DNA from 4 places in the Streptomyces sp. NPDC017991 genome. Region 3 is predicted to be linked to each of the others. Evidence: riboswitches for the same ligand, from Rfam matches in the RefSeq annotation. Region 3 holds a riboswitch; each other region holds the start of a gene.
What was found. A riboswitch is a leader RNA that binds a small molecule or an ion and turns the genes downstream of it on or off. The one in region 3 is predicted to bind cobalamin.

Region 1 (7,379 bases), on a different contig from region 3:
CGTCCCGCGGCGCCTTCAGGAGCTGCGTGTCTCCCTCGCCAAGAGCAAGGAAGCCCTCGCCGCCACGCTGAACCGCCCGCCGACCGTCAAGGAACTCGCCGTCCACCTGGACCTGAGCGAGGACGAGGTCATAGAGGGCCTGGTCGCCGCCAACGGTTACGTGGCCGGGTCCATCGACACCCCCGGTGGCGACGACGACTCCGCCGACGGCGGCCCGAAGTACGCGGACACCCTGGGCGAGGAAGACCCGGCGATGGACCTCTTCGAGGACCTGCACACGCTCGCGCCCCTCCTGCAGCAGCTCGACGACCGGGAGCGGACCATCATCGAGATGCGCTTCGGCCGCGAGATGACCCAGGCGGAGATCGGCCGCGAGCTGAATCTCTCCCAGATGCACATCTCCCGTCTCCTGACGCGCACGCTGAGCCGACTCCGCGCCGGCCTGCTCGCCGCGTGACGGCAGCTGTCGCGCGGGAACCACTGGCTGTCGCACACATGACGGGACCGACATGTGTGACGGGACTGACACGTGTGACGAGACCGACGCGTGTGTCAGGACCCACGCGTGTGACGGATCGAGAGGACGAGCAAGGGTGAACGAGCAGGACCCGCTCCGGGAGTCGGCCGCGCCGATCGTGACCGAGCCCGTACCGGATCTCCAGCTGCAGATGCTGGTACGACTGGTCGGCCAGGACCCCCAGGCGGCGCTGCCGATCACCTTGCTCATCGGGGGTGGTCTCCTCTACGGCGACCTCATCTCGCACAAGGCGTGGAAGACCGACTGGGCGCGCAGCCTGCGCGGTGTCGACGGACCCGGCGCACAGCTCCTTGAGCGGTTCCCCGAGCAGGTGGACGAGGCGGTCTCCGACAAGCAGGGGCGCCCGGTCCCGCAGCGGCTGCCGCAGTGGATCCATCTGCGCGACGCCACCAGTGTCGTCGGGGCGGGCGGCCCTGTCGTGATGCCCCTGTGGCGGGGGCGGCTCACGGACGTCTCCGGATGGTCCCTGGGCAAGCCCGACAGTTCCCTCGGCGAAACAGAGGACAGTCGCCTCTGACGTACGGACACCGAGCGAGGTGACTCAGGGGGGACCAGCGGAGCGGTCCCCGGAGGTCAGCCAGCACTCCTTCGCAGGCCGTTCGAGCCGGAGGTGCGCAGCGCGCCGACCGTCTTCAGCAGCAGGTCCGCGGGCTCCCTGAGCCTCGGGTGGGCCAGAACCGTGTTCCGCAGGCCGCGCAGCATCCTGCGCCACAGCCGGTGTGTCGTCGCCACCGGGCGGGGACGAGTCGCGAAGCCCTCCCCCACACGCAGCTCCCGGGTCTTGAGCCAGTCCTTGTACTCCTTGTCACCACGCCCCAGGTCCAGGCACCGCCCCTGGGTGCGCCATCCGCGCCCCGGCACCTCTCCGGCCGCCGGCTGCGGCCCGAAGTGTCCGACGGGCCCAGACGTCGCGAAACAGCAGGCGGCCCGTCGAGGCTGTCGGTCGTGACGGAAGAGGTGTGAGTCGGGTGCACCGGTCGGTCAGTTCGTAAAGTCACCTTGAAGGTTGAATTCGAGACATGGCTTCGGGTGACCGGTCAGGTGTCTCTCGCACACCTCGCCGCCTGCGCCTTTGCGGCCCGCGACAGTGTGCCGGGGGCCATGGAACTGCGGGGACGGTCCTGACAACTTCGGGATCATGGCCTGATGATGCGAGTAGCATCCGGCCCCAGCAGCACACGATGACGAGGAAAGGTAACTGCCATGTCCGAAGTCGAATCGGCCGCCACACAGCTCAAGACCCAGTACGCCGCCCAGGTGTCCGCGGACCTCGAACGCAACACCACGGAGCAGGAACGTATCGGCGCCGAAGTGGAGGCGCTCCAGGGGCAGTTGAGTGCCCTGCAGCATGACCAGACACTGCTGGCCGAGCTGCAGCGGGCGTTGGGGGGAGACAAGGTAGCCGCGAACACCAAGGACGGCTCCGCGCCCGCGCCTTCGGTACCGCGCCAGGCCACGGCCACGGCGGGCGGACGGAAGAAGGCCACCCCCGCGAAGTCGGCCGCCAGGCCGGCCGCCACGAAGGCCACCGCCAAGTCGGTTTCGAAGTCCGCTGCTTCGAAGTCCGCTGTTTCGAAGAACGCTGTTTCGAGGTCCGCCGCCGCAAAGCCCGCGGCTGCGAAGTCCGCCACCTCGAAGACCGCCTCTTCCAAGGCCGAAGCCGAGTCCGCCGCAGAAGGGTCCGGTGACGCGAAGGCGGTCGCCGCGAAGCCCACGCTCGTCGAGCTCATCCGCGAACACCTCGGCCGGCAGTCCGAGCCGCGCTCCTCCGCCGAGGTCGCCACGGCGCTGGCGCAGGCCCACCCCGAGCGCGAGATCAAGCCCAAGGTCGTACGCACCACGGTGGAAGGACTCGTCGCCAAGGGGCAGGTCCAGCGCACCAAGCAGGGGTCGTCCGTCTTCTACACGACGTCCAAGGCCGCGCCTGCCGACACCGCCGCCACGGAGCAGGCCGCCGCCCCGGCAGCCACTGCCTGACTGTCACCCGGCGCCCGCCCGGCCGACGGGGCGCGGTGACCCCGCCGGCCAGTGGCTGCCCGCGGAGGACCGCCGGGCGATGACCGCCGGTCAGGTGGTGACGCAGGTGGTGCCGTTGAGGGTGAACGCGGTCGGGGCGGTGTTCGCGGCGCCCTTGTTGGCGGTGAAGCCGACGGCGACCGAACCGCTCGCGGGAATGGTGGCGGTGTACGAGGCGTTGGCGACGCTCACCGACGCACCGCTCTGGGTCGGGGTACCACCCCACATGTTGGAGACCGTCTGACCGTTGGCGAAGGCGAAGGCCAGCTTCCAGCCGCTGATCGCGGCGCTGCCCGTGTTGCGGATGGTGATCTCGCCCTGGAAGCCGCCCGGCCACTCGCCGCTGACGCGGTAGCCGACGGAGCAGCTCGTGCCGGGTGTGCCGCCGCCGTCGGCCGTGGTGACACTCACCGTGGCCGAGCGGGCCGAGCGGTTCCCGGCCGCGTCACGTGCGTAGACGGCGAAGGTGTACGCCGTGTTCGCGGTGAGCCCGGTCACGGTGGCGGTGTTGGTGGTGGCTGCGGCGACCGTGGTCTCGCTGCTTCCGCCGACCCGCACGATGTCGTAGGCGGTGACGCCCACGTTGTCGGTGGCGGCGGTCCAGGTGAGGGTCACCGAGGTGGCCGCCACGGCGGAGGCACCCGGGGTGCCCGGAGCGGTCGGGGCCTGGGTGTCGCCCGGGGTTCCACCGCCGTAGATCGTGGCCTCCTTCGAGGTCTGGGCGATGCCGTTGGCGCCGTTGAAGATGCGCTGGCCCCACGAGCTGAGCTGTGTGGGGTCGAAGCCGATCGTGAGATCCAGGATCGGGTCGGTGTTGCCGCTCCAGGACCAGGCGAGGTAACCGAGGCGCAACTGCTGCGCCGTGGCCATCATGGTGTCCTCGTCCGGGTCGCCCCACTGGTCGGCCGGACCGCCGAACTCGCCGATGAGAATGGGGAGTTCGGCGGTGACGAACGCGTTCAGGTAGTCGGTGATCTCCGCCGCGGTGTCGAAGACGCTGTACATGTGGATCGAGAAGATCAGATTGCCGGTGGTGTCGGCGTCGTAGACGGCCTGGGCGTTGGCCCGCATGACTCCTTGCCAGTCCTGTCCCCAGTTGGGCGCGTCCACCATGATGGTGTGCTCGAACCCGGCGGCGCGCAGCTTCTTGACGGCGGCGACCGTCGGATCGGTCCAGCCCGCGGGGTTGGTGTTGCCCCAGGGCTCGTTGCCGATGTTGACGATGACGTAGTTCTCCTGGCCGGTGAGCACGCTCTTGAGGCCGATCCAGTAGTCGGCCGCGTGGTCGAGCGTGCCGGCCGCGGCGTCCTCGCCGTAACCGGTGGTGTCGTGCACCTCCAGTACGCAGATCAGCCGGTTGGCCTTGCACTGGGCGATGACGGCGGCCACATCCTCGGGGCTGTTCTTGCTCCAGCGGTGACCGTCGGAGAGGACGACACGGACGGAGTTGGCACCGAGCGCCTTGATGTCGGCCAGCGACTGCGTCTCACCCGGGTACCAGGTGTGGGCGTGGTTGACGCCGCGCATGACGAAATCGTTGCCGTTGCCTTCGAGCAGGCGGCCGTCGTCGATATGGAGGCCGGTCGCGAGGGCGCCCGGAGACGCGCCCGGCGGGTCACCGGGCACCTGGGCATGTGCGGTGGTCGGTGCGAGCGCGCCGAGAACGACGAGCCCCAGGAAGGCGGCCAGCCCGGCGAGCAACGCGCTGACAAAATTCTTCCGTGTCGTGCTTCTTGTTCTTCTCACTGCGACTCCAGGGAGTGAGCGCCAAGAAACTTGGGTTTCGGGAAAGTGGGAGCGCTCCCATAGAGGCATCTCGCCAGGAGCACGTCAAGACTTGGCGCATGCTCGGGCGTGTAACGGATGTGCCGGAGGGGCCTTGGGGGAGGCCCCTCCAGGGCTCATCAGGACCCGGCGGCGCCGGGGGCAGGAGCGTCGAAGGGTACGGACGTGTGCTGATGGACGATCAGCCAGCGGTCGCCCGTCAGCCGGTAGCCGGTGGTCACCCGTGCCGTCGTGTCCAGAGCGCCGCCGCCGGCCAGTGTGGCGCGCATCCGTACGAGCGCGTGGCTGAAGGCGATGCTCTCGTCGACCCGGACGCGGAATTCGAGCACCTCGCGCTCCACCGGCCCGGACAAGGCCGAGAACCACACCTCCTCGGCCTTGCGGAGCGCCGCGACCCCGCGCTGCTCCAGACCGCTCACCGGGTGGAACACCTCCACGTCCGGTGCGTAACAGGCCATCGCCCGGTCGAAGTCCCGCTCCCGTCCGGCGGCCGTCAGTTCCGCGTCGAGCCGGCGGATCTCCCCCTCGGCGTCCTCGTCGTCCCAGAACGCGCGCACCTCCATGGCCCCGAGGGCCGCGACCGGATGCTTCGCGGCGGCCTGAACGGCCTCCTCCAGGCTGTCGCACTCAAGGATGTCGTACCCGGCGACGTACTCCTTCGTCTCCGCGAACGGCCCGTCGGTGCGCAGCACTTCACCGCCGCGTACGCGCACCGTCACCGCGTCGGCCGGGGGGCGCAGCCGGTGCCCGTGGAGCCGTACGCCGCGCCGCACGCTCAGCTCCTCCACCCATGGTTCGACAGGGGCCATGCCCGAGGCGTCGGCGGTGTCGTCGCCGCAGACCAGCAGCATGTACTTCATGGTTCCTCCCGGTGTTCCTGAGACCCTGTACCTCACCGACGAACCGGGGCGAGCCGAATCGACGCCCCCGCAGCATCTCTTGTGCGCAGGGCGGCTGAACAGGCGCTCCCTTCCCGTCGGGAGTACCGGCGCGCGCCGCGTGACCACTCTCACGCCCCCCGAGGTCCGCTTGTCACCACCCCAGTACGCGCACTACTGTCACGACGCCTTGGTGCTCGGGAAATCGGTGTGATGCCGGTGCGGCCCTCGCCACTGTGATCGGGAAGTCCGGCTCCGGCCCTCGCGGGCAGCCACTGGGTCCTCGGACCCGGGAAGGCGGAGCACGGATGGTGTTACCCGTAAGCCAGGAGACCGGCCAAGGCGCGTCAACCATCCACGAGGTGCTGGAGAGGGTCTGCTGAGCCATGCACATTGCCGAGGGTTTCCTTCCTCCGGCGCACGCGGTCGCCTGGGGCGTCGCGTCGGCGCCGTTCGTCGTCCACGGAGTCCGGTCGCTCACCCGTGAGGTCAGAGAACATCCCGAGAGCACGCTCCTCATCGGCGCGTCGGGGGCCTTCACCTTCGTTCTCTCCGCACTGAAACTGCCGTCGGTGACCGGGAGCTGTTCGCATCCGACCGGCACCGGCCTGGGTGCCGTCCTGTTCCGGCCGCCGATCATGGCGGTCCTGGGCACCATCACCCTGCTCTTCCAGGCGCTGCTGCTCGCGCACGGCGGGCTGACCACGCTGGGCGCCAACGTCTTCTCGATGGCGATCGTCGGCCCGTGGGCCGGTTACGCGGTGTACCGGCTGCTCCGGCGGTTCGACGTGCCGCTGATGGTCGCGGTGTTCTTCGCCGCGTTCGTCGCCGACCTGTCCACCTACTGCGTCACCAGCGTGCAGCTGGCGCTCGCGTTCCCCGACCCCAGCAGTGGATTCCTGGGCGCGCTCGGCAAGTTCGGCTCGATCTTCGCCGTCACCCAGATCCCGCTCGCGGTGAGCGAGGGGCTGCTCACCGTGCTCGTGATGCGGCTGCTGGTGCAGTCGAGCAAGGGCGAACTGACCCGGCTCGGCGTGTTCCTGGCCGGCAGGCAGTCCCGGTCCGCGAAGTCCGGAACGGCCGAGTCGAACGACACGAACGAGATGAACGAGACGACCGGGACGGTGGCCCGATGAGCCGTAACGCGAAGATCAACGCCCTGCTGCTGCTCCTCGTGGCCGCGCTCGCCGTCCTGCCGCTGGCCTTCGGCATGGGCGACCACAAGAAGGAGCCGTTCACGGGCTCCGACGCGGAGGCGGAGACCGCGATCACCGAGATCGAGCCGGACTACGAGCCGTGGTTCTCGCCCCTGTACGAGCCGCCGTCCGGTGAGATCGAGTCGGCGCTGTTCGCCCTCCAGGCCGCCCTCGGCGCGGGCGTCCTCGCCTACTACTTCGGCCTGCGCCGGGGCAGGCGCCAGGGCGAACTGCGGGTCCTGGCACAGCGGGAGGGCGGCCGGACGACGGCCGGGGCACCCGGCGGCGCCGGTGAGTCCGCGGCCGGACCGAACCGACCGACCGAACGGGCCTGAGCCTTCGTGCTGCCGATCGACGCGGCGGCGCACAGCAGTCGCTGGCGCCGCCGCCATCCCGTCGACAAGGCCGTGCTCGGTCTCGGCCTGACCGTCCTGGCGATCTCCCTCCCGCCCTGGCCGGGCGCCGCGCTGGTCCTGGTGACCGCCCTCACCGTGCTGCTGGGCCCGGCCGCGGTGCCCGGCCGACGGCTCTGGCGCGCCTACCGGGTGCCGCTGGGCTTCTGCGTCACCGGTGCGCTCCCCCTGCTGCTGCAGGTCGGCGGCCCGGACGGGTTCGTGACCCTGGCGGCGGGCGGTCCGGTGCGCGCCGGTGAGCTGTTGCTGCGTACCTCGGCCGCCTCCCTCGGCGTGCTGCTGTTCGCGTTCACCACTCCCCTGTCCGACCTGCTGCCGCGGCTGGTGAACGCCGGGGTGCCCGCGCCGGTCGTCGACGTCGCCCTGGTGACGTACCGGATGAGCTTCCTGCTCCTGGACTCCGTACGCCGGATCCGGGAGGCGCAGGCCGCCCGGCTCGGGCACACCACGCGGGCCGCCGCCTGGCGTTCGCTGGCCGGGCTCGGCGCCACCGCCTTCGTCCGGGCCTTCGACCGGGCGACCCGGCTGCAGGCCGGGCTCGCGGGCCGCGGTT
Region 2 (7,379 bases), on a different contig from region 3:
CTCGGCCCGCCGCTCGGCCACAGGCACCAGCCCGAGATGCCGGGACGGCGTACCCACCTCCTCGGCCCGCCGCAGAGCGCCCAGCACCGGCACCCCGGACTGATCCATCGCCTCCCGCAACAGCGCCTCGTGCCGATCGGACGCGACCTTGTTGAGAATCACCCCGCCGATCCGCACCCCGGGATCCCAGGAGGCGAACCCGTGCACGAGCGCGGCCACCGACCGGGACTGCGAGGACGCGTCCACGACCAGCACCACGGGCGCCCGCAGCAACTTCGCCACATGGGCGGTGGAGGCCAGCTCCCCTTCCCCGGAAGCCCCGTCGAACAGCCCCATCACCCCCTCGACCACCGCGAGATCACACCCGCGCGCCCCATGGGCGAACAGCGGCGCGATCAACTCGGGCCCGCACATGTAGGAGTCGAGATTGCGCCCCACCCGCCCGCTGGCGAGCGAGTGGTACCCGGGATCGATGTAGTCCGGCCCCACCTTGTGCGGGGACACGGCGAGCCCCCGCGAGGCGAACGCGGCCATCAGCCCCGTCGCCACGGTGGTCTTGCCACTCCCGGAGGCGGGCGCGGCGACGACCAACCGAGGGACGGACCCGGAGCCAGCCCCAGACCCAGAGCCGAAGTCGGACCCGGAGCTGGACGCTCCCGAGGCGGAACCGAGGGACATCACCACTCGATGCCCCTCTGCCCCTTCTGACCGGTGTCCATCGGATGCTTGACCTTGGACATGTCGGTCACCAGGTCGGCGAAGTCGACCAGCTTCTCGGGAGCGTTGCGCCCGGTGATGACCACGTGCTGGGTCCCGGTCCGGCCCCGCAGCACCTCCACGACCTCGTCGACGTCGACCCAGCCCCAGTGCATCGGGTAGGCGAACTCGTCGAGCACGTACAGCTTGTACGTCTCGGCGGCCAGGTCCCGCTTGACCTGCTCCCAGCCCTCGCGGGCCTTCTCCTCGTTGTCCAGCTGGGAGTCGCGCTGCACCCACGACCAGCCTTCGCCCATCTTGTGCCAGTCGACGGACCCGCCCTCACCGCTGGCGCCGAGGACGCGCAGGGCGTTCTCCTCGCCGACCTTCCACTTCGCGGACTTGACGAACTGGAACACCCCGATCGGCCATCCCTGGTTCCAGGCGCGCAGCGCGAGCCCGAAGGCGGCGGTGGACTTTCCCTTCCCGATGCCGGTGTGCACCATGACGAGCGGCCGGTTCCGTCGCTGACGTGTCGTCAGTCCGTCGTCCGGTACGACACTCGGCTGTCCCTGAGGCATTACGCGGCCTTCCTGCCGTTGCCCTGGCTGCCCTGGCTGTTGCCCCGGCCGCCGCGCTGCACATCCCTGACCAGACCGGCGATGGAGTCGGCCCGCAGCTCGTCGAGCGTCACGGCCGTACCGCCGAGTTCACCCGCGAGCTGCCCCGCGAGTCCGAGCCGCACCAGGCCCGACTCGCAGTCGACGACGACGGACGCGACCTTGTCGGCGGCGAACAGCCGGGCGGCCCGCCCGGCGAGCGCCACCGGTTCGGGGCCGCCCGTGGCCCGTCCGTCCGTCACCAGCACGACCAGCGCGCGCCGGGCCGGATCACGCAACCGCTCCACCCGCAGCACGTCGTGCGCCCGCAGCAGTCCGGCCGCGAGCGGCGTACGCCCGCCGGTGGGCAGCGACTCCAGCCGCACCGCGGCCGCGTCGACCGACGACGTGGGCGGCAGCGCCACCTCGGCCGCGGACCCGCGGAAGGTCACGAGCCCCACCTTGTCCCGGCGCTGGTAGGCGTCGAGGAGCAGGGACAGCACCGCTCCCTTCACGGCGCCCATCCGCTGCCGGGCCGCCATGGACCCGGACGCGTCCACGACGAACAGCACGAGGTTCCCCTCGCGCCCTTCCCTGGTGGCCTGCCGCAGATCGTCCCGCCGTACGACGAGGCCGGGCCCGGACCGTCCCCGTGCCCGCTGATGCGGCGCCGCGGCCTGCACGGTCGCGGCCAGATGCAGCTTGGTGAGCGCCCCGCGCGGCCGGCGCGCCCCGGTGGTGCGCCCGTGCTCGGTCCGGGCCCGCGAGCGCCGCCCGGCCGCTCCCTCGCCAAGACCGGGCACGCTCAGCACCTTCGTACGGAAGGGCTCGGCGGCCCGTACGGGGGACTGCTCGCCCGCGCCGGGGGACGGTGCCCGGCCGTTCTCGGACTCGTTCGCGGGGGCCTCGCCCTGCGCGGGCACCTCACCGGAACCGTCGTCGCCGCTATTACTGTCGCCGCCGTCGTCGGGCCCGTCCTGCGGGGGGCGCCCGCCACCGCCACCGGGCCCGTCCGGATCCGGGTCCTCGTCGCCGGAGCCGTCGGTGTCCTCGGGGCTGCCCGAGTCGTCGGTGTCCTCGTCGCTCGCGAACTCCTCCATCGTCTCGTCGAGCCTGTCCTCGTCGAGACCGGGCGCGTCGAAGGGATTGCGCCGGCGCCGGTGCGGCAGCGCGAGGAGCGCGGCCTGCCGTACGTCCTCGGCGAGCACGTCGGTCCGTCCCGCCCAGGCGGCCAGCGCGGTGGCGGTCCTGGCCATCACGATGTCGGCCCGCATGCCGTCCACCTCGAACGCGGCGCAGGTCGCCGCGATCTGCCGCAGCGCGCCGTCGCCGAGCCGCACCGACGGCAGCAGCTCCCGCGCGGCCACGATCCGCGCCCGTACGTCGGACTCCTCGTCGGCCCAGCGCGTCGCGAACCCCTCCGGGTCGTCGTCGTACGCGAGCCGCCGCCGTACGACCTCCACCCGCTGGTCGGGGTCGCGCGAGGCCGCCACCTCGACGGTGAGCCCGAACCGGTCGAGCAACTGCGGCCGCAGTTCGCCCTCTTCGGGGTTCATGGTCCCGACGAGCAGGAACCGCGCGGCATGCCGTACGGAGACGCCCTCGCGCTCCACGTACGAGGCACCCATCGCCGCCGCGTCGAGGAGCAGGTCGACCAGGTGGTCGTGGAGGAGGTTGACCTCGTCCACGTACAGGAGTCCGCGGTGGGCGTCGGCCAGCAGGCCGGGCTCGAAGGCCTTCACGCCCTCCGAGAGCGCCCGTTCGATGTCGAGCGCGCCGACGAGGCGGTCCTCGGAGGCGCCGACGGGCAGTTCGACCATCCGGGCAGGACGGGGCGTGCCCGGGCCCACCTCGTGGGGGCCGTCCGGGCAGGCCGGATCGGGGGCGTCCGGCGCACAGGAGAACCGGCAGCCGGGGACGACGTCGACCTGCGGCATGAGCGCCGAGAGCGCGCGCACGGCCGTGGACTTGGCGGTGCCCTTCTCGCCGCGGACGAGCACACCGCCCACCGCGGGGGAGACGGCGTTCAGCAGCAGTGCCAGGCGCAGGTCGTCCTGACCGACCACGGCCGTGAACGGGAACGGGGTACTCACTGGTTGTCGTCCTCCAAATAGCCCAAACGGACTTCGTGGCTAAGGCGGCCCTCGCGCAGGCTCATACGGGCGCTCCCGGTGGGATGAAAGGCAGTCCGGCCGGTGCGCCGGACTCGATGAGCCGCCACAGCGCGTCCGTGTCCGCGTGTTCCTCGATCAGATCGCCCAGCCGGTCGAGCTGCTCCTCGCGCAGCCCCTCGAACGAGGTGTCGGCGGCCGGTACGAAGCGCCGCCCCGCCGCGGCCGCCACCTCGCGCAGGAAGGCACGCCGGAAGCCGTCCGACTCCAGCGAACCGTGCCAGTGCGTCCCCCAGACCTCGCCGACCCGGCAGCCGTCCAGGAAGGGTTCGCCGCCGTGCACATGGGCGACCCCGTGATGGATCTCGTACCCCTGGACGGGTTCGCCGAGAGCCTCGCCGACGGGGCGGGTGAGGGTCTTCTCCCGTGCGAACCGCACGCGTACCGGGAGGAGTCCGAGGCCGTCGACGGCGCCGGCCCCCGACTCGACCTCGTCCTCGATGTGTTCGCCGAGGAGCTGGAAGCCGCCGCAGATGCCCAGCACGGGGCGCCCTTCGGCGGCCCTGCGCACCAGGGCGTCCGCGAGGCCGCGCCGCCGCAGCCACTCCAGGGCCCGGACCGTGCCCCGGGTGCCGGGTACGACGACCAGGTCGGCGTCGACGAGTTCCTCGGCGCGGTCCACGAACCGCACGACGACGCCCGGTTCGGCGGCGAGGGCGTCCAGGTCCGTGAAGTTGGACATCAGGGGGATCGCGCAGACGGCGACCCGCAGGATGTCCTCACCGACGGGGGAGGAGACCTCGGACTCGCGCACCGAGCCCCGCAGGGACACTCGGAGCCCGTCCTCCTCGTCGATGCCGAGCCCGTGCCGGAAGGGCAGGATGCCGTAGGTGTGCCGCCCGGTGAGCCCGTGCAGCATGTCGACGCCGGGTTCGAGCAGGGAGACGTCCCCGCGGAACTTGTTGACGAGGAACCCGGCGACCAGCTCCTGGTCCTCGCGCGACAGCAGGGCCACCGTCCCGAAGAACGAGGCGAAGACCCCGCCGCGGTCGATGTCCCCCACCACGAGGACGGGCAGCCGCGCGCCCCGCGCGATCCCCATGTTCACGATGTCGGTGCGCCGCAGGTTGATCTCGGCGGGACTGCCCGCCCCCTCACAGATCACCGCGTCATACGTGCCCCGCAACTCGGCCAGACAGTCCAGCACGGTCCCGAGCAGCGCCTCCTGACGGCCGCCGTGATAGCCGCGCGCGCTCAGCTCGCCCACGGGCTTGCCCATCAGGACGACCTGGCTGCTGCGGTCACCGCCCGGCTTGAGCAGGACGGGGTTCATGAGCACGGAGGGCTCCACGCGGGCGGCCTGCGCCTGCATGGCCTGCGCACGCCCGATCTCCGCGCCCTCCCGCGTCACGAACGAGTTCAGCGACATGTTCTGCGCCTTGAACGGCGCGACCTTGACGCCCCGGCGCACCAGCCACCGGCAGATGCCGGCGGTCACGACGCTCTTGCCCGCGTCGGAGGTGGTACCGGCGACGAGGAGCCCGCCGCCCGGTCCGCCGCCCGGCCTCCCGCCCGTTCCCCCGCTCATGACGTACGCCCTTTCGTGACAGGTGACTTGGCGAGCGGCCCGGCGTGTGACGTGGTGAGCGAGGTGACGAGGGAGGTGACGAGCAGCCGCCCGGCGACACTCGCGCCCAGCGCGAGGAGGCTCACCCGTCGCGAGAGCCGGACGGCCCGCTCGATGTCCTCGACCCGCACGGCCCGCCCCGGACCGTTGAGCACGGGCCGATGTTCGACCCGTCCCGCGTACGAGAGCGTGCCGCCGAGCCGTACCCCGAGCGCACCCGCGAACGAGGCCTCCACGGGCCCGGCGTTGGGACTCGGATGCTTGCCGGCGTCGGCGCGCCAGGCGGTGACCGCCCCACGTGGATTCCCCCCGGCGACGGCGGCGAGGACCGCGGTCAGGCGCGCCCCGGGCCACCCCACCACGTCGTCGAGCCGTGCGGAGGCCCACCCGTACCGCCGGTGGCGGGTCGACTTGTGCCCGACCATGGCGTCCAGGGTGTTGACGGCCCGGAACCCGACCAGCCCGGGCACGTCCGCGACCGCGCCCCACACCAGGGCGCCCACGACGGCGTCGGAGGTGTTCTCGGCGACCGACTCGACCACCGCGCGGGCGATCCCGTCGGCGTCCAGGGCCTGCGGGTCGCGCCCGCACAGATGCGGCAGCCGCTCACGGGCCACCTCGATGTCCCCGGCGGCCAGCGCCCCGCCGACGGCCCGGGCCTCACGCCCGAGCGAGGTCCCCCCGACCACCGCCCAGGTGGCCGCCGCGGTCAGGACGACGGAGGCGACGGGGGAGGTACGTACGGAACGCCTGGCGGCCACGGCGAGGGAGACGGCGCCGCCCGCGCACACCGCGGTGTGCAGCGCCCCCCATCCCCGGTGGTCGCGCCACAGGGCCCGCTCGACGGTTCCCGCGGCCCGGCCGAACGCGGCGACCGGATGCCCCCGGCGGGGATCGCCGAGCAGCAGGTCACCGAGGAGGCCGACGGCGGCGCCGTACGCGAAGACGCGATCGGCTCGCATCGGTTCAGCCCGCCGTCACGCGAGGCGAGACCCTCGTACCGGGCCCGGGCCCGGGCACACTGGTCCACAACAGGTGGGCGCACATGGCGATATGTCCTCACTCAGGGTGTCCACGCCCTGGTTCGACGAGACCGACGGCGAGAGTTCCTGGCTCCCGGGGGATCGATTCCCCGGTGACAGTGGCGGGACCGCGCCGGATTCGCACCGGCTTCCTCTTCTGCCGACGTACATGGCCTCGGCAGTCCACCACGGTCCGAGAACACCCGTCAACTTGCTGTTGACCTGCGACGGGAGAGTGTGCTGAGACCCACATCCACCGACGGGCCCGCCCCGCGGACCGGTTTGCCGCGGACGTGCGACCGCCCTGCCGGGACCGCGGACGAGGCGGCTCCGGCAGGGCGGACGGTGACACTGCGGGCGTACGGCCCGACGGCCGTACCGGTCAGGCGACGATCAGATAGATCCCGTACGCCACGGCCGCCGCGCAGGCGGCGAAGCAGGCGTACGCGCCGGTGACCGCGAGGGTCGCGGAGCCACCCTGTGCGGCGGCCGACTCGCGCTTGGTGAGGCCGACGATGCCGAGGGTGAAGAGGCCCACGAGGGCGACGGTGGAGATGAGGCTGACTCCGAACACGGAGCCGAGGGCTGCCCAGTCGATCTTCATACGGTTCGTTCCTTACACCGTGGCCGGACGGGCGGGCTCGGCGTCCGGGCCCGGGATGGTGGTCTTGAGGTCGATGGCCGGGACGACCGGACCCGCGGGAGGCGGGGTGACGGCGGCGATCGCGGTGGTCACGACGCCCGCGGGCTCGTGGTCGTCGTTGACGTTGTCGACGGTGACGGGCTGGCGGCGGGACAGCGTCCAGATGACCGCGGAGCCGGCGATCAGCAGCGCGCCGGTGAGGACGATGCCCCAGGTGCCCTGCTTGGTCAGGAACTCGGCGCCCGCGCCCACCAGACCGGCGGCGGGGAGCGTGAGGCCCCAGGCGATGAACATGCGCGTCGCGGTCGACCAGCGGACGACACCGCCCTTGCGGCCCAGGCCCGAACCCATCACGGCGCCGGAGCAGGACTGGGTGGTCGAGAGGGAGAAGCCGAGGTGCGAGGAGGCCAGGATGACCGTCGCGGCGCTGGTCTGGGCGGCGAAGCCCTGCGGCGGCGCGAGGTCGGTGAGGCCCTTGCCCATGGTGCGGATGATGCGCCAGCCGCCCAGGTAGGTGCCGAGCGCGATGGCGATACCGGCCGAGACGATGACCCACAGGGGAGGGTTCGAGCCGGGCGCGAGCACCCCGCCGGTGACCAGGGCCAGGGTGATGATGCCCATGGTCTTCTGCGCGTCGTTCGTGCCGTGGGCCAGCGAGACCAGGCCCGCGGAGGTGATCTG
Region 3 (7,379 bases):
AAGGAGGGCCGCCGGGTGATCTATTCGCTGCGGGACGGGCATCTGCGGCGGGTTGTCGACGAGGCGCTGAATCTGGCCGACCACCGGCTCAGCGACAGGCCGGCGCACGATTGAGCGGTCCTGGGCGCCGGTTTGTTTCGGGCGTGACCGCCGGGTACTCGGGGCGTGGGACCCCGCCCGCCTCCGGGCGAAGGAGGCGCGGGAGGGGGATGCTGAGGAAGACGGCACCACGGCCCGGCTAGTGCTTTCGACGCTGTCGGGTGTCCGCCCACGCCCCTCGGTACGATTCAGGAACGGTACTGCCATGAACAGCGACGCAAGAGTCCGCAACGAGGTCGTCTCCAGCCACTCGGTCGCGGGAGCCCCGTGCTGGGTCAGCCTGACGGCGCGCGACCAGCAGGCGGCCGAGGACTTCTACCAGGCGGTGCTGGGGTGGCGGTTCCGGACGACCGCGCTGATGGACCGGTTCCGGATCGCCTACGCGGACGGGGTGCCGGTCGCGGGCGTCGCGGCCGTGGCCACGATGTGGCAGATGGCCGTCGCCTGGACCCCGTACTTCGCCGTGGACAGTGCCGACGAGGCGGTGGCCCGGGGCCGGGAGCGCGGCGGTACGGCGGCGGTCGGCCCCATCGGCTTCCCACAGGGCCGGGCGGCCCTGCTGGCGGACCGCGACGGAGCCGTCTTCGGCATCTGGGAGGGCCAGCTCGTCGCCGGCTGGAAGACCTGGCGCCGGGCCGCCCCCGCCTTCTTGCGACTGCACACGCGCAACGCCTTCGACGCCGCGATGTTCTACGGCGAGGTGCTGGAGTGGGCGACCTCGCGGCCCGGCTGCTGCGAGGTGCACTACGACGGGGACGAGGTCGTCCTGCGCAGCGACGGCGACGTGGTGGCCCGTATCCACTCCGGCGCGGTGGAGGCCGCCCCCGATCCCACGATCCGGCCCCACTGGCAGGTCCATTTCTCGGTCGCGGACGTCGAGGCCTGCGTGCGCGCGGCGCTGGATCACGGCGGTACGGTCCGGGACGGCGCGACCACCACGGAGGCGGTGCTGCGGGATCCCGACGGGGCGCAGTTCACCGTGACCTCGAAGCCTCAGATGTGAGGGTGGGGCGCGGCGGGGCGGGGAGCGGCCGTGGTCCTGGGCCGCGCCACCAGAATGCTTCCCTCCGGCGCAAAGGCGCCTATTCATGACCAAAAGTGACTGATACAGAATTCTGTTGGCTGCAATTGCACGAAACCCCTTGCTGTCGTCCTGTTGTGGCACGTACATCTGTCCCCGCAACAGTCGTATTCCGGGGGGATGTTGGCATATGCAAGGTACGGTCGACGGATTCAGTTATGGAACGGTCACACCGCTCACGGCCTATGTCATGGCCTGTCTGGGAGCCGCCCTGGGGCTGCGCTGCATCACCCGGTCCCTGCGCAACGACCAGTCGTGGAAACCGGGCTGGCTCGCGCTCGGGGCGGCGTCGATCGGCTGCGGCATCTGGACGATGCACTTCATCGCCATGATCGGATTCCAGGTCGAGGAAAGCCGTATCCGCTACGACGTCGGCCTGACGATCCTCAGCCTCGCGGTGGCGATCGCCGTGGTCGGTCTGGGCGTCTTCGCCGTCGGCTATCGCGGTGCGAGCACACCGACCCTGCTGCTCGCGGGCGCGTTCACCGGCTTCGGGGTCGCCGCCATGCACTACATAGGAATGGCCGCCATCCGTGTGAACGGGGACCTGCGGTACGAGGCCCGTACCGTCGCGCTCTCCGTCCTGATCGCCGTCGTCGCCGCGACCGCCGCGCTCTGGGCGGCGGTCGCGATCCGCGGCTTTCTGACCAGCCTGGCGGCGAGCCTCGTCATGGGCGTCGCGGTGACCGGGATGCACTACACGGGGATGGCGGCCGTCAGTGTGCACCTGCACGGCGCGGCCGGCACCCCGGACTCGGGCGACTCGGCCCACTCGCTCCTGCTGCCGATGCTCATCGGCCCGGTCCTCTTCCTGGCGCTCGCGGGAGTCGTGGTGATGTTCGACCCGATGCTCGTCCTCGGGGACGGCGACTGGAACCGGACCGCGTCCCGCCGCCGGACGCCCCCTCCGGCCACGGAACCGCCCGCCTGGTCCGGCTCGGCGTTCGAGGCCCCGCCCAGGACGGACCGGCGCGCGTACGAGCCAGGCGGGCCCGGGGGCCGCAACGGCTGAACGGGGCGGCTGTCCCGGTGTCGCGGGACGGCCCGGGAGGGTCGGCCCCGCCGGTTCAGCCGAGGCGGGTCGACCGAGGCGGGTCAGCCGAGGCGGGGGATCTCGATCGCCGGGCACCGGTCCATGACCATGTCGAGGCCCGCCTCGCGGGTGCGCTCGTACGCGGCCTCGTCGATCACGCCGAGCTGGAACCAGACGGCCTTGGCGCCGATGGCCACGGCCTCGTCGGCGACCGGCCCCGCCAGGTCGCTGTTGACGAAGACGTCGACCACGTCGACCTCGAAGGGGATGTCCTCCAGGGAGGCGTACCCCTTCTCCCCGTGGACCGTCTCGGCCTTCGGGTGGACCGGGACCACGCGCTTGCCGTAGCGCCGGAGCACGTCCGCCACGCCGTACGCGGCACGCCGTTCGTTCGACGACAGGCCCACGACGGCCCAGGTGTCGCCGCTCTCGGTGAGGATCTTGCGGATCGTTGCCGGGTCGCCGTACACGGTTCGCCTCCTGTGGGTGGGGGTGTGTCTGCCTGCGGCGGACAACGTCGGGCGCGGCCCTGGGATTCCCGAGATCGCGCCCGGCGGCGGAGCGGCTGTCCTCGGTCCGCCCCTGAAAGGCCCGGCAGGCCTTGTGCGCCGTGTGGCCGTGAAAGTCGCCGTGATAGCTTGCGAAAGCCAGTCGAACCCATGTACGTGGGTCAGGGAATCCGGTGGAAATCCGGAGCTGACGCGCAGCGGTGAGGGTGACGGGCGGGGCATCGGCCACTGGATCGAACAGACGGTCCGGGAAGGCGCCTCGTCCGGGTGAACCCGAGTCCGAAGACCTGCTGGCGGCCTCCGCGGTCCCGAGACGGCGGGGGAGCACCGTACGACCGGGCTCCGCGTTCGAGCCCTCGACGTCTGAGGAACTTCCGTGCCCATCGCACGCTCCGCCCGCCCCGCCGCCCTGCTCGTTTCCGGGGCCATTCTGCTGACCGGCTGCGGTGGCGCCGACTCGTCCGGCTCAGCCGGCTCAGCCGGCAAGGACTCCGCGGCAGCCGTCACCCTGGACAACTGCGGCCACACCGTCCGCGTGGAGTCCCCGCCGCGCCGGGCCGTCTCCCTCAACCAGGGCACCACCGAGATCATGTTCTCGCTGGGCCTCGCCGACCGGATGGCCGGCACCGCGACCTGGACCGACCCGGTGATGAAGGGCCTGGAGAAGGCCGACGCGAAGGTCAAGCGGATCGCCGACAACAACCCGTCCTTCGAACGGGTCCTGGACGCCGACCCGGACTTCGTCGCCGCCTCGTTCGTGTCCACGCTCGGCAAGGGAGGCGTGGCCACCCGCGAGCAGTTCGAGAAGCTCGGCGTACCCGCGTACGTCTCGCCCTCCGACTGCGCGGGCAAGGACAACACCGGAGACGGCGACGGCGCCCGCGAGAAGCCCCTCGGCATCGACGCCATTTACGGCGAGATACATGACCTGGCCGAGGTGTTCGGCGTGCAGGAGCGGGGCGACCGGCTCGTCGCCGAGCTCAAGCAGCGGATGAGGAAGGCCACCGAGGGCATCGACGCCTCGGACGTCTCCCTCCTGTACTGGTTCGCCAACTCTGAGTCCCCCTACATGGCGGGCTGCTGCGGAGCCCCCGGCATCATCACCCGGGCGTTCGGCGCGAAGAACGTCTTCGACGACACCCACGAGGAATGGCCCCAGATCAACTGGGAGACGGTCGCCGACCGCGACCCCGACGTCCTCGTCATCGGCGACCTGACCCGCAAGTCGCAGACCGCCGAGTCCGCGAAGAAGAAGATCGAGTTCCTGGAGTCCGACCCGGTCACCAGGAACATGACCGCCGTGAAGAAGAAGCGGTACGTCCTGCTCAGCGGGCAGGCCATGAACCCGACCATCCGTACCGTCGAGGGCGTCGAACAAGTGGCCGCCGCCCTGCGGGAGTTCGGGCTCACGGGGTGACCCGCCGGGTGACACGGCCGCGCGTGGGACTGCTCTGCGCGGCCGGCGCGGCACTGCTCGTCGCATCGATCGCCGTCGCGATCACCATCGGCCCGGCGGACATCCGCGTCGCCGACGTCTGGTCCGTGGTCGCGTCCCATCTCGGCTGGGGGAGTACGGAGCTGAGCCCCATCCGGGACGGGATCGTCTGGCAGCTGCGGCTGCCGCGCACCCTGCTGGCCGCCGTCTGCGGGGCCGGGCTCGCCGTGTGCGGCGCGGTGATGCAGTCCCTGCTGCGCAACCCGCTCGCCGACCCCTTCGTCCTCGGGGTGTCCTCCGGAGCCTCGACCGGCGCGGTCGTCGTGGTCGTCCTCGGCGCGGGCGGCGGCCTGGTGTCGGTCTCGGCGGGCGCGTTCCTCGGAGCGCTGCTGTCGTTCGGACTCGTCCTGCTGCTCAGCCACACCCTCGGCGGGACGACGGACCGCGTGGTGCTGAGCGGTGTGGCCGCGATGCAGCTCTTCTCCGCGCTCACGTCCTTCGTCGTGATGACCGCCGCCGACGCCGAGACCACCCGCGGTGTGCTGTTCTGGCTGCTCGGCTCGCTGGGCGGGGTCGGCTGGACCGACGTCTGGGTCTGCCTCGCGGTCCTGGTGGTCGCGCTCGCGGTCTGTCTGGGCTACGCGCGCACGCTCGACGCGTTCGCCTTCGGCCAGGACGCCGCCGCGACCCTCGGGGTGTCCGTGGCCCGTACCCGGCTGGTGCTGCTGTGCGTGACGGCGCTTCTGACGGCCGCGCTCGTCAGCTCGGCGGGCGCGATCGGCTTCGTCGGACTCGTCCTGCCGCACGCCGCCCGCGCGTTGGTGGGTTCCGGCCACGCCCGGTTGCTGCCGGTCGCCGCCCTCGCCGGGGCGGTGTTCCTGGTGTGGGTGGACACCCTGGCCCGTACCGTCCTCGACCCTCAGGAGGTGCCCGTGGGCGTGGTCACCTCACTCATCGGCGTGCCGGTGTTCGTGCTGGTGCTGTACCGGACACGGAGGACACGATGACGACGGAGCGCATCACGCACGCCGGGACCACCGAGGGCGTCGAACGTGTTGAGACGGGTGAGGCCGGGCCGGATGCCGGCCTCCGGGCCCGGCGCGTCACCCGCACCGCCGACGGACGCGTCATCCTGGACGGCGTCAGCATCAGCCCCGCCCCCGGCACCACCGTCGGCCTCCTCGGCCCGAACGGCTCCGGCAAGTCGACCCTCCTGCGCCTGCTCTCCGGCGTCCTCGCCCCCGCCTCGGGCGTGGTCACCCTCGACGGCAGTCCGCTCGGCGAACTGGGCCGCCGCGACATCGCCCGCCGTATCGCGGTGGTCGAGCAACAGGCCGACACACAGGTCGAGTTGAGCGTCCTGGACGTCGTACGCCTCGGCCGCACACCGCACCGCCGCGCCTGGACGCCCCCGTCGCCGGCCGACGAGGAGGCCGTACGCGACGCCCTGGCCCGCACCGGCCTCGCCGGCCGCGCCCACCAGTCCTGGCACACCCTCTCCGGCGGCGAACGCCAACGCGTCCAGATCGCCCGCGCCCTCGCCCAGGAGCCCCGCGAACTCCTCCTGGACGAACCGACCAACCACCTCGACATCCAGCACCAGCTCGACCTGCTGAACCTCGTCACCTCGCTGCCGCTCACCAGCGTCGTCGCCCTGCACGACCTCAACCTCGCGGCGATGTACTGCGACCGGCTCGTCGTCCTGCGCGAGGGACGCGTGGTGGCCGTCGGGACACCGACCGACGTGCTCACCGAGGAACTCATCGCCGAGGTGTACGGCGTACGGACCGCCGTCACCCGTGACGACCGCGACGGTCCCGACGGCCGCCCGCACGTGCGTTTCCTGGGCACCGTGAGCCGGCACGACCCCCGGGAATCCGCGCACACGTGTCCGCAATGATGTCGGCATCCCTGCGCGCGGCCTCTCGCACGCCTACGCTCAGCCCGTGCTGCGTATCACCGACGCCCGAACAGGCGACCCCGTCACCGCCACGCCCACCCGCCGGGGCCTGACCCGCGTCGAGGCGCGGGTGGAGCGCCCTGACGCCACCGGCCTGCGCGTGCTCCTGACCGCCGACGTCCTCGTACGGGCCCTGGAGATCGGCGGTACACCCGTGTGGACCGTGCTGACCGGCACGGAGGGACGCGCGGAACTGCGGGCCCGGGCCAGGGCGCTCGGCATCCGGCCGTTCGAGGACGAACGGGACAGCGGCCCCGGTCTCGGTGAGGCCCAGGTGCTGCGCGTGTGCGCCCGGACCGACGAGCCGGCCGACAGCGTGACCCGTAGCGACGAGGCGGCGGGCGGGGTGCGCGTCGAGGTCGCCCCGGCGGACATCGAGAGTGGAGCGGCGCAGGACGACGAGAGCGCCGCCGCCCTGCGCCTCGCTCTGCTCGCCCGTCCCCGGGGCCAGGAACTACGGCTCGGCGCGGCCGATCTCGCGGACGCCGAGGACCGGTTGAGGCACTGGCGGGGCGCCGTCGCCAGGTGGGCCACCCGGCCCTCGGGACCCATCCCCGATCCCGTACGGGATCAGCTGCGCGCCGCCTGGGAGGACGACCTCGACGTGCCCGCCGTACTGGGGGTGCTGCGGAAGGTGGAGACGTCGGGGACCGTTCCGGACGGGGCCCGCTTCGAGACGTACGCCTACGCGGACCGGCTGCTCGGTCTGGAGCTGACCCGGGACATCGGCCGCGAGGCTCCGGCGTGATCGCGCGCGCCGGAGCGGGCCCGCTCCGCCGGCTGGTCGTGCTGCGGCACGCCAAGTCGGCCTGGCCGGACGGCGTCCCCGACCACGAGCGGCCGCTCGCGTCGCGCGGGCGCCGGGACGCCCCGGCCGCCGGACGCGTCCTCGCCGACGCCGACTGCCTGCCGGACCTCGCGCTCTGCTCCACCGCCGTACGCGCCCGGGAGACCTGGGAACTGGCCGCCGCACAGTGGGGCACACCCCCTCCGGCACGCCATGACGCACGGCTGTACGGGGCGGAGGTGCCCGAGTTGCTCGAAGCGGTGCGCGAGGCCCCGGCGGAGGCCGAGACCCTGCTGCTGATCGGGCACAACCCCGGTCTGGAGGAGCTGGTCCTCACGCTGGCGGGCGACAGCCTCGACGGCGCGCTGGACGACGTCCGTACGAAGTTCCCCACCTCGGCGATCGCGATCCTCGCCTGGCACGGCATCGGCTGGGCGTCCCTGGGCCCCGGCACGGCCCTGCTCACGGACATGAT
Region 4 (7,379 bases), on a different contig from region 3:
CTGGGCCTGGTCCAGGAACGGGGTCCGGGCGGCGGCCATGTCGATCAGGCCGCGCTGCGGGATCTCCCACGCCGTGCGGTACAGGTCGCGCACGTCCTGCGGGACCCAGGTGAAGCCCTGCACCGAGCCGTTGGACTCGCGCAGCGCCTCCCGGGTCTGCGCGTCCCACACGCCGAGCTTCTTCAACTCGGCCACCAGGTAGGAGTTGACCTGGAGGAACTCGCCGGACAGCGTCTCGCGCTTGAACAGGTTGGAGACCTGCGGCTCGATGCACTCGTACACGCCCGCGATGGACGCGATGGTGGCGGTCGGTGCGATGGCCAGCAGCAGCGAGTTGCGCATGCCCACCGCGGCGATCCGCTCGCGCAGGGCCGCCCAGCGCTCCGGCCAGTTCAGCTCGACGTCGTAGTGGTCCGGGTGCAGCACGCCCTGGGCCGTACGGGTCTTCTCCCAGGCGGGCAGGGGGCCGTTGCGCTCGGCGAGGTCGGCGGACGCCTCGTACGAGGCGAGCATGATCCGCTCGGCGATCCGGGTGGAGAGGGCGCGCGCCTGCGGGGAGTCGAACGGCAGCCGCAGCTTGAAGAAGACGTCCTGCAGTCCCATGGCGCCGAGGCCCACCGGACGCCACTTGGCGTTGGAGCGGCCGGCCTGCTCGGTCGGGTAGAAGTTGATGTCGACGACCCGGTCGAGGAAGGTGACGGCGGTACGGACGGTCGCGTCCAGGCGCTCCCAGTCGATGTCGCGGGCGTCCGCGTCCACGAAGGCGCCCAGGTTGACCGAACCGAGGTTGCAGACCGCGGTCTCCCCGTCGTCCGTGACCTCCAGGATCTCGGTGCACAGGTTCGAGGAGTGGACCGTGTGGCCGGGCAGCGCCGTCTGGTTGGCCGTGCGGTTGGCGGCGTCCTTGAAGGTCATCCAGCCGTTGCCGGTCTGCGCGAGGGTGCGCATCATGCGCCCGTACAGATCGCGGGCGGGGATGGTCTTCCTGGCGAGCCCGGCGGCTTCCGCCTCGCGGTACGCGGCCTCGAACTCCCCTCCCCACAGGTCGACCAGCTCGGGCACGTCCGAGGGCGAGAACAGCGACCAGTCGCGGTCCTCGTTCACCCGGCGCATGAACTCGTCCGGGATCCAGTGCGCGAGGTTCAGGTTGTGCGTGCGCCGGGCGTCCTCACCGGTGTTGTCGCGCAGCTCAAGGAACTCCTCGATGTCGGAGTGCCAGGTCTCCAGGTAGACCGCGGCCGCGCCCTTGCGCCGGCCGCCCTGGTTCACCGCGGCGACCGAGGCGTCGAGGGTCTTCAGGAACGGGACGATGCCGTTCGAGTGCCCGTTGGTGCCGCGGATCAGCGAACCGCGCGAACGGATCCGGGAGTACGAGAGCCCGATGCCGCCCGCGTGCTTGGAGAGGCGGGCCACCTGGTGGTAGCGGTCGTAGAGGGAGTCCAGCTCGTCCAGCGGCGAGTCGAGGAGATAGCAGGACGACATCTGCGGATGCCTCGTACCGGAGTTGAAGAGCGTGGGGGAGGAGGGCAGGTAGTCGAGGCGGCTCATCAGCCGGTACAGGGAGGCGACCTCGTCGACGGACCTGGTCGTGTCGTCCTCGGCGAGACCGCTCGCCACGCGCAGCATGAAGTGCTGGGGCGTCTCGATGACGGACCGCGTGATCGGGTGCCGCAGCAGGTACCGGCTGTGCAGGGTGCGCAGGCCGAAGTAGCCGAAGCGGTCGTCGCCCGCCAGGTCGATCAGCGTGTCGAGCCGGGCCGCGTGGAGGCGTACGAACTCGGCTGTGCGGTCGGCGATCAGGCCCTCGCGGTGGCCGACGGCGACCGACTCGGAGAAGGAGCGCACGCCCTGCGAGGCGGCCTCCGCGGCGATACCGACGGTCAGCAGGCGGGCGGCCAGCTTCGAGTAGACCGGGTCCTCAGAGATGAGACCGGCGGCCGACTCCGTGGCCAGCTCACGCAGCTCCGCGGTGTCCGCGGCGGCGGACCGGCCGCGCAGGGCGGCGGCGGCGACCCGGCCGGGGTCGGCGCCGGGGAGGTCGGCGGTGAAGTCGGTCAGGATCCGCAGCAACGCGGTTCCCGGTCCGTCTGCCTCGGCCCTGTCCTGCTGGTCCCGGCTCGCTGTCGCGGAGACCGGATCGGCTGGCGCGATGGTCACGTGGGGCTCTCCCTCGCTCGGCACGGGGCCTCGGCGGGAGAGGGTTCGGGGCACACGGGGGTACGCGCCCTGGGCAGCGGTACGCCGCGTCCACCGGCCCACTCCACGAGGCCCGGACGTCATGCGCCCGGGCCGGTCGGCCTGGGCGCGCTGTCGGCAGGTCCTCGGACTGACTCCCGTACGCGGCCTGCGGGCATGCGGACATCCGATGTCGGACATCTGGGCATGCGGGCATATCACGTACAAGTACACCGTTGCGGGACAGTTCCGGATTCGCACCGGATTCCCCTGCGACGACAGCGAGCATGAGCATACATCTTGTGCCGGGCTCCGGAAGCACCCCCACATGTTGTGTCGTATCGGCTCCGGGCGCTGTGACGGAGGGTGTAGCGACAGGCTCTAGAGGGTCAACTCGTAACTGAGGAGCATGATGTCGTCCAGGTGCGGCACGGGGTTCCAGTCACGGCCCGGGGCGCGGGTGAAGCCGAGGTGCTCGTAGATGCGGTGGGCGCTGTGCATGGTGCGCTGGGTGGACAGCACGATGCCCCCGCAGCCCTCCACGGCCCGCGCGCGGTCGATGCAGGCGCGTACGAGGGCGGTGCCCACGCCGTGGCCCCGGGCCTCCTTGGTGACCGCCAGCATGCGTATCTCGGCCTCGTCCGCGCGTGAGATCTCCGCCATGGGCCCGCCGCGGGGTACGAAGGTCACACCGCCCAGGAGCCGGCCACGAGGCGCGCCTCCGCCCCGAACGGCCGCGCCGGCCGGATCCGCCGCATCGAACGCCTCGACGGCTGCGACCGCTTCCACGGCCACCAGTACGTCGGCCGCGGCGGCACGCTTGGCCACGTTCCGCAGTTCGCCGAGGTACTCGTCGCTCTCCCCGAAGTCGAGCAGCCCGTCCCCGAGATACGCCTGCGCGGTGATGTCCCCCAGTGCCGGGTACTCCTCGGGCTCCGCCCGCCTGATCACGATGTCCATGCCCGGCAGTGTGCCCGAGGAGGCCCACGAGGGCCGCCGGATTTCTCGCGTCGCCGTGTGCGGGGCTTAGCCGGCCGCCGGCCACAGGGGCAGGGTCGAGACGAAGTCCTTCGTGAAGTCGCGCGGGCCCGGGCCGAGGGCCACCCGGCCGGTGAGGCGGACCCGCGCGGTCAGGGCGGGCGACTCGGGATAGTAGATCCGCCCGGCGGCCGAGGGGACGAACACGGTCTGGCCGCGCGTGAGTTCGGCGGCCGACTCCACGACGACCGCCCCCTCCGCGAGCGTCACGAACGACTCGTCGGCGCACACACCGACGGCGAGCGGATCGTGCAGCGGACAGGTGCCGTCCCCGCCGCTGCGACGGTACGCCTCCATGTAGACCCGCAGCAGCCGGGCGGCGAGCGCGGTGCCGGGGCCCGCCGCCTCCAGGGCCGCGAGGTCGGCGGGCCTGAACAGCCAGCGGTGCGAGGCGTCCAGGTCGACCATGGTGAACGGGATTCCGGAGGACAGGACCAGCTCGGCGGCGTCCGGGTCGGCCCACATGTTGAACTCGGCGACCGGTGTGATGTTCCCGGGCACGCGGGCGGCGCCGCCCATGAACACGAACTTCTTCACGCGCCGGGCGAAACCGGGGTCCTCCAGGAGCGCGATCGCCACATTGGTGAGGGGTCCCGTCGCGCACACGGTCAGCTCGCCCTCGTACTCCCGGGAGAGCCGCAGCAGCGTCTGCGCGGAGGACTCCGTCGGGTGCGCCGCGGTCGAGTCGGGCAGTGTCTCGTCGCCGAGTCCCGCGGGGCCGTGGAAGTCGGCGGCGACGCGGTACGGCAGGCGGGTCAGGGGGCGGCCCGCGCCGCGGTGGACGGGGACGTCCGCGTCGATGCGGAGGGTTCGCGCCAGGGCGCGGGCGTTGAGGTAGGTCTGCTCCGCGGGGAGGTTGCCGCCCACGGAGGTGTAGGCCTTCAGCTCCCACAGGCCTGTGCCGAGCAGGTACTGGAGGGCTACGGCGTCGTCGATGCCGGGGTCGCTGTCGAGGACGATGGGGGCGCGTGGGGTCACCTGTCCACGGTATCGGCCCCTGTCCCCGGGGGCTGCGCCCCCAGACCCCCTTGTCGCGCCTGCGCGCTCGTCCTCAGACGCCGGACGGGCTGGTTTTCCAGCCCGTCCGGCGTCTGAGGACCGGGGGTTCGGGGGCGGAGCCCCCGAGTACACCCCTAGTGGCCCGCCCCCGCCGTCGCCGGCGGCAGCTCCACCTGGACGCCCTTGTCGCCGGCGTCGGCCGTGTAGTCCTCGGCAGAGGTCTCGTCGACCCCGTCCGGCGCCTTGACCGCCTTCAGGACGAACGTCAGCACCACCGTCACCACCAGGTTCAGGACGAACGCGGTCAGCCCGATGTACCCGATCTCCCCGATCCCGGGAATCTCCTTCGACGACCCCCCGAAGTGCTTCTGCGTGGGCGAAGCCACCCCGTACGCGGCGACCGTGCCGTACAGCATGCCGACCGCCCATCCCGCGAGCAGCGCCCACCGGTGGAACCACCGCGTGAACAGTCCGCCGACCAGCGCCGGGAAGGTCTGCAGGATCCAGATCCCGCCGAGCAGCTGGAAGTTGATGGCCACCGTCTTGTCCATGGTCAGGACGAAGACCAGCGCGCCGACCTTCACCAGGAGCGAGACCAGCTTGGAGACCTTGGTCTCCTGCGCGGGCGTCGCGTCGGGCTTGATGAAGTCCTTGTAGATGTTGCGGGTGAAGAGGTTCGCCGCCGCGATGGACATGATGGCCGCCGGCACGAGCGCGCCGATCCCGATCGCCGCGAACGCCACGCCCGCGAACCAGTCCGGGAACATGGTCTCGAAGAGCTGCGGGATCGCCAGCTGCCCGTTGTCCACCTTGATCCCGGCCGCGATGGCCATGAAGCCGAGCAGCGCGAGCAGGCCCAGCATCAGCGAGTACAGGGGCAGGATCGTGGTGTTGCGCCGGATCACCTCACGGCTGCGCGAGGACAGCGTCGCCGTGATCGAGTGCGGGTACATGAACAACGCGAGCGCCGAACCCAGCGCCAGCGTCGCGTACGTCCACTGCCCCGCCTCGCCCGGCACCAGGGAGCCGCGTGGCGCGCCGGTCGCCGGGTTGGTCTGGTTGTACGCCTCGCCCGCCTTGGCGAAGATCTCGTCGAAGCCGCCCAGCTTGATCGGGATGTAGATGATCGCGACGGCGATGACGATGTAGATCAGCGTGTCCTTGACGAACGCGATCAGGGCGGGCGCACGCAGCCCCGACGAGTACGTGTACGCGGCCAGCACACCGAAGGCGATGAGCAGCGGCAGGTCCTTGACGAACCAGTTGGTGTCCTCTCCCCCGCCGACGCCCATCACGTCGAGGACGGCCTGGATGCCCACCAGCTGCAGCGCGATGTACGGCATCGTCGCGAGGATGCCCGTCACCGCGACGGCCAGCGAAAGACCCTTCGAGCCGAAGCGTCCGCGCACGAAGTCCGAGGTCGTGACGTACCCGTGTTTGTGCGAGACCGACCAGAGGCGGGGGAGGAAGGTGAAGATCAGCGGGTAGACCAGGATCGTGTACGGGACCGCGAAGAAGCCGGCCGCGCCCGCCGCGTAGATCGCCGCCGGGACCGCCACGAACGTGTACGCCGTGTAGAGGTCGCCGCCGAGCAGGAACCAGGTGACCCAGGTGCCGAACGACCGGCCGCCCAGGCCCCATTCGTCGAGGGTCTGCTCGCCGTCGGCCCGGCGCCAGCGCGAGGCCAGGAAGCCCATGACCGTGACGGCCACGAAGAAGAAGATGAAGACGGCGAGTGCCACGCCGTTCACGCCGTCCTTCATGCGGACGCGCCCCCGTTCTGTGCCCGGCGGGCGGCCTTGCGGGCGCGCTGCTCACGGTTCCACAGCGTGTACGCGGTCATCGTGAGCGCGGTCGAGATGAGCACCCACAGCATCTGGTACCAGTAGAAGAACGGGATGCCGATGAAGGTCGGGTCGACCTTCGCGTACGACCCCACCCAGAGCATCGCCACGAACGGCGCGATCAGGCAGAGGGCGATCACCGCCCGGACCGGTGTCACCACCGGCGGTTTCCCTTCGGACGCTCTTGGCACATCCGGTGTTTCCGACATACGGCGGCTCCGTCCCCTCACTGATCACCTGTGCAACGCGCAGGAAATCTAAGGGACGGTTCCGCTTTATGGAACCCCTGTCCGCATAACGGATGTGCCGTGTCGGGCGACAGCGGGGCGGTGCACAGGAACAGCGTCAGCAGCAGCGGAAGCCCTGCCGCGGATCAGCCTCCTGACGGTCCGTGCGCATCCGCTCGAACTCCCGCCGCGAGGGCACCTCCGCGTCGGCCCGCTCCTCGCGCAGATGCGCCACGTACCGGTCGTACGCGGACTCGTCGGTCAGCTCCCGCACGTACCAACGCACGCCCCTGGCAGCCCTAACCGCGTGGTTCAGCGCCGACCGCATCGCGCACCTCCTCCTTCTCCTCCCTGGTCGGGATCAGCCCGGCCGGAGCGACGATCTGCGACTCGACGTACGGCGCCTCGCTGAGCGTGGAGAGCGCGGGACGGCGTATGTGCCGGATGCACACCCTCGTCGCGTCCGCGATCACCACGACGATGAGCAGGGCGAGAACCGCCGTGAGGACACCGTCGACCGTGGAGTTCGTGACGATCGTGTGCATGTCGTCCATGTTCTTCGCGGGTGCGACGAGTTCACCCCGGTCGATGCCGTCCTGGTAGATCGAGCGCTGCTTGAAGAAGCCGACGCGCGGGTCGCTGGAGAAGACCTTCTGCCAGCTCGCGGTCAGCGTGACCGTGGCGTCCCAGACGAGTGGGACCCCGGTGATCCAGGCCCACTTGAGGCGTCCGGACTTCACCAGCAGGGTCGTGCAGACGGCCAGGGCGACCGCGGCGAGCAGCTGGTTGGAGATGCCGAAGATCGGGAACAGCTGGTTGATCCCGCCGAGCGGTTCATGGACGCCGACCCACAGGAAGTAGCCCCACAGACCGCAGACGATGCCGCTCGTGATGACCAGACCGGGCTTCCAGCTCACATCCTTGAAGGGTTTGTAGAGATTGCCCAGCGTGTCCTGGAGCATGAAGCGGCCCACCCGGGTGCCCGCGTCGAGCGCGGTCAGGATGAACAGCGCCTCGAACATGATCGCGAAGTGGTACCAGAACGCGCGCAGGCCGTCCCCGGTGACGTCGGAGAAGATCTCCGAGACACCGATCG

Region 1: it holds a riboswitch for cobalamin, as region 3 does, so the genes downstream of both, ACH4DZ_RS03420 (energy-coupling factor ABC transporter permease) here and ACH4DZ_RS24930 (ABC transporter substrate-binding protein) in region 3, are expected to answer to the same signal.
Region 2: it holds a riboswitch for cobalamin, as region 3 does, so the genes downstream of both, ACH4DZ_RS39890 (cobalamin biosynthesis protein) here and ACH4DZ_RS24930 (ABC transporter substrate-binding protein) in region 3, are expected to answer to the same signal.
Region 4: it holds a riboswitch for cobalamin, as region 3 does, so the genes downstream of both, ACH4DZ_RS11760 (ribonucleoside-diphosphate reductase subunit alpha) here and ACH4DZ_RS24930 (ABC transporter substrate-binding protein) in region 3, are expected to answer to the same signal.

Annotation. Positions count from the first base shown of each region.
Region 1 covers NZ_JBIRGP010000001.1:785,404-792,782, forward strand. Annotated here, with positions in the region: gene ACH4DZ_RS03390 (SigB/SigF/SigG family RNA polymerase sigma factor) at 1-457, shown strand, start outside; gene ACH4DZ_RS03395 (hypothetical protein) at 594-1,055, shown strand; partial or broken gene ACH4DZ_RS03400 (cellulose biosynthesis protein CelD) at 1,112-1,369, opposite strand; gene ACH4DZ_RS03405 (hypothetical protein) at 1,742-2,515, shown strand; gene ACH4DZ_RS03410 (cellulase family glycosylhydrolase) at 2,606-4,300, opposite strand; gene ACH4DZ_RS03415 (nuclear transport factor 2 family protein) at 4,459-5,199, opposite strand; cobalamin riboswitch at 5,392-5,574, shown strand; gene ACH4DZ_RS03420 (energy-coupling factor ABC transporter permease) at 5,604-6,353, shown strand; gene ACH4DZ_RS03425 (energy-coupling factor ABC transporter substrate-binding protein) at 6,350-6,748, shown strand; gene cbiQ (cobalt ECF transporter T component CbiQ) at 6,755-7,379, shown strand, end outside.
Region 2 covers NZ_JBIRGP010000018.1:127,598-134,976, forward strand. Annotated here, with positions in the region: gene ACH4DZ_RS39870 (cobyrinate a,c-diamide synthase) at 1-678, opposite strand, end outside; gene cobO (cob(I)yrinic acid a,c-diamide adenosyltransferase) at 678-1,277, opposite strand; gene ACH4DZ_RS39880 (putative cobaltochelatase) at 1,277-3,388, opposite strand; gene ACH4DZ_RS39885 (cobyric acid synthase) at 3,450-4,994, opposite strand; gene ACH4DZ_RS39890 (cobalamin biosynthesis protein) at 4,991-5,995, opposite strand; cobalamin riboswitch at 6,117-6,250, opposite strand; gene ACH4DZ_RS39895 (hypothetical protein) at 6,438-6,659, opposite strand; gene ACH4DZ_RS39900 (anion permease) at 6,672-7,379, opposite strand, start outside.
Region 3 covers NZ_JBIRGP010000008.1:419,830-427,208, reverse strand. Annotated here, with positions in the region: gene ACH4DZ_RS24950 (ArsR/SmtB family transcription factor) at 1-114, shown strand, start outside; gene ACH4DZ_RS24945 (VOC family protein) at 305-1,102, shown strand; gene ACH4DZ_RS24940 (MHYT domain-containing protein) at 1,311-2,192, shown strand; gene ACH4DZ_RS24935 (CoA-binding protein) at 2,276-2,683, opposite strand; cobalamin riboswitch at 2,845-3,032, shown strand; gene ACH4DZ_RS24930 (ABC transporter substrate-binding protein) at 3,099-4,139, shown strand; gene ACH4DZ_RS24925 (FecCD family ABC transporter permease) at 4,148-5,164, shown strand; gene ACH4DZ_RS24920 (ABC transporter ATP-binding protein) at 5,161-6,057, shown strand; gene ACH4DZ_RS24915 (hypothetical protein) at 6,104-6,865, shown strand; gene ACH4DZ_RS24910 (SixA phosphatase family protein) at 6,862-7,379, shown strand, end outside.
Region 4 covers NZ_JBIRGP010000003.1:731,982-739,360, forward strand. Annotated here, with positions in the region: gene ACH4DZ_RS11760 (ribonucleoside-diphosphate reductase subunit alpha) at 1-2,157, opposite strand, end outside; cobalamin riboswitch at 2,295-2,516, opposite strand; gene ACH4DZ_RS11765 (GNAT family N-acetyltransferase) at 2,557-3,135, opposite strand; gene ACH4DZ_RS11770 (nucleoside hydrolase) at 3,202-4,191, opposite strand; gene mctP (monocarboxylate uptake permease MctP) at 4,347-5,975, opposite strand; gene ACH4DZ_RS11780 (DUF3311 domain-containing protein) at 5,972-6,265, opposite strand; gene ACH4DZ_RS11785 (YbdD/YjiX family protein) at 6,402-6,611, opposite strand; gene ACH4DZ_RS11790 (carbon starvation CstA family protein) at 6,583-7,379, opposite strand, start outside.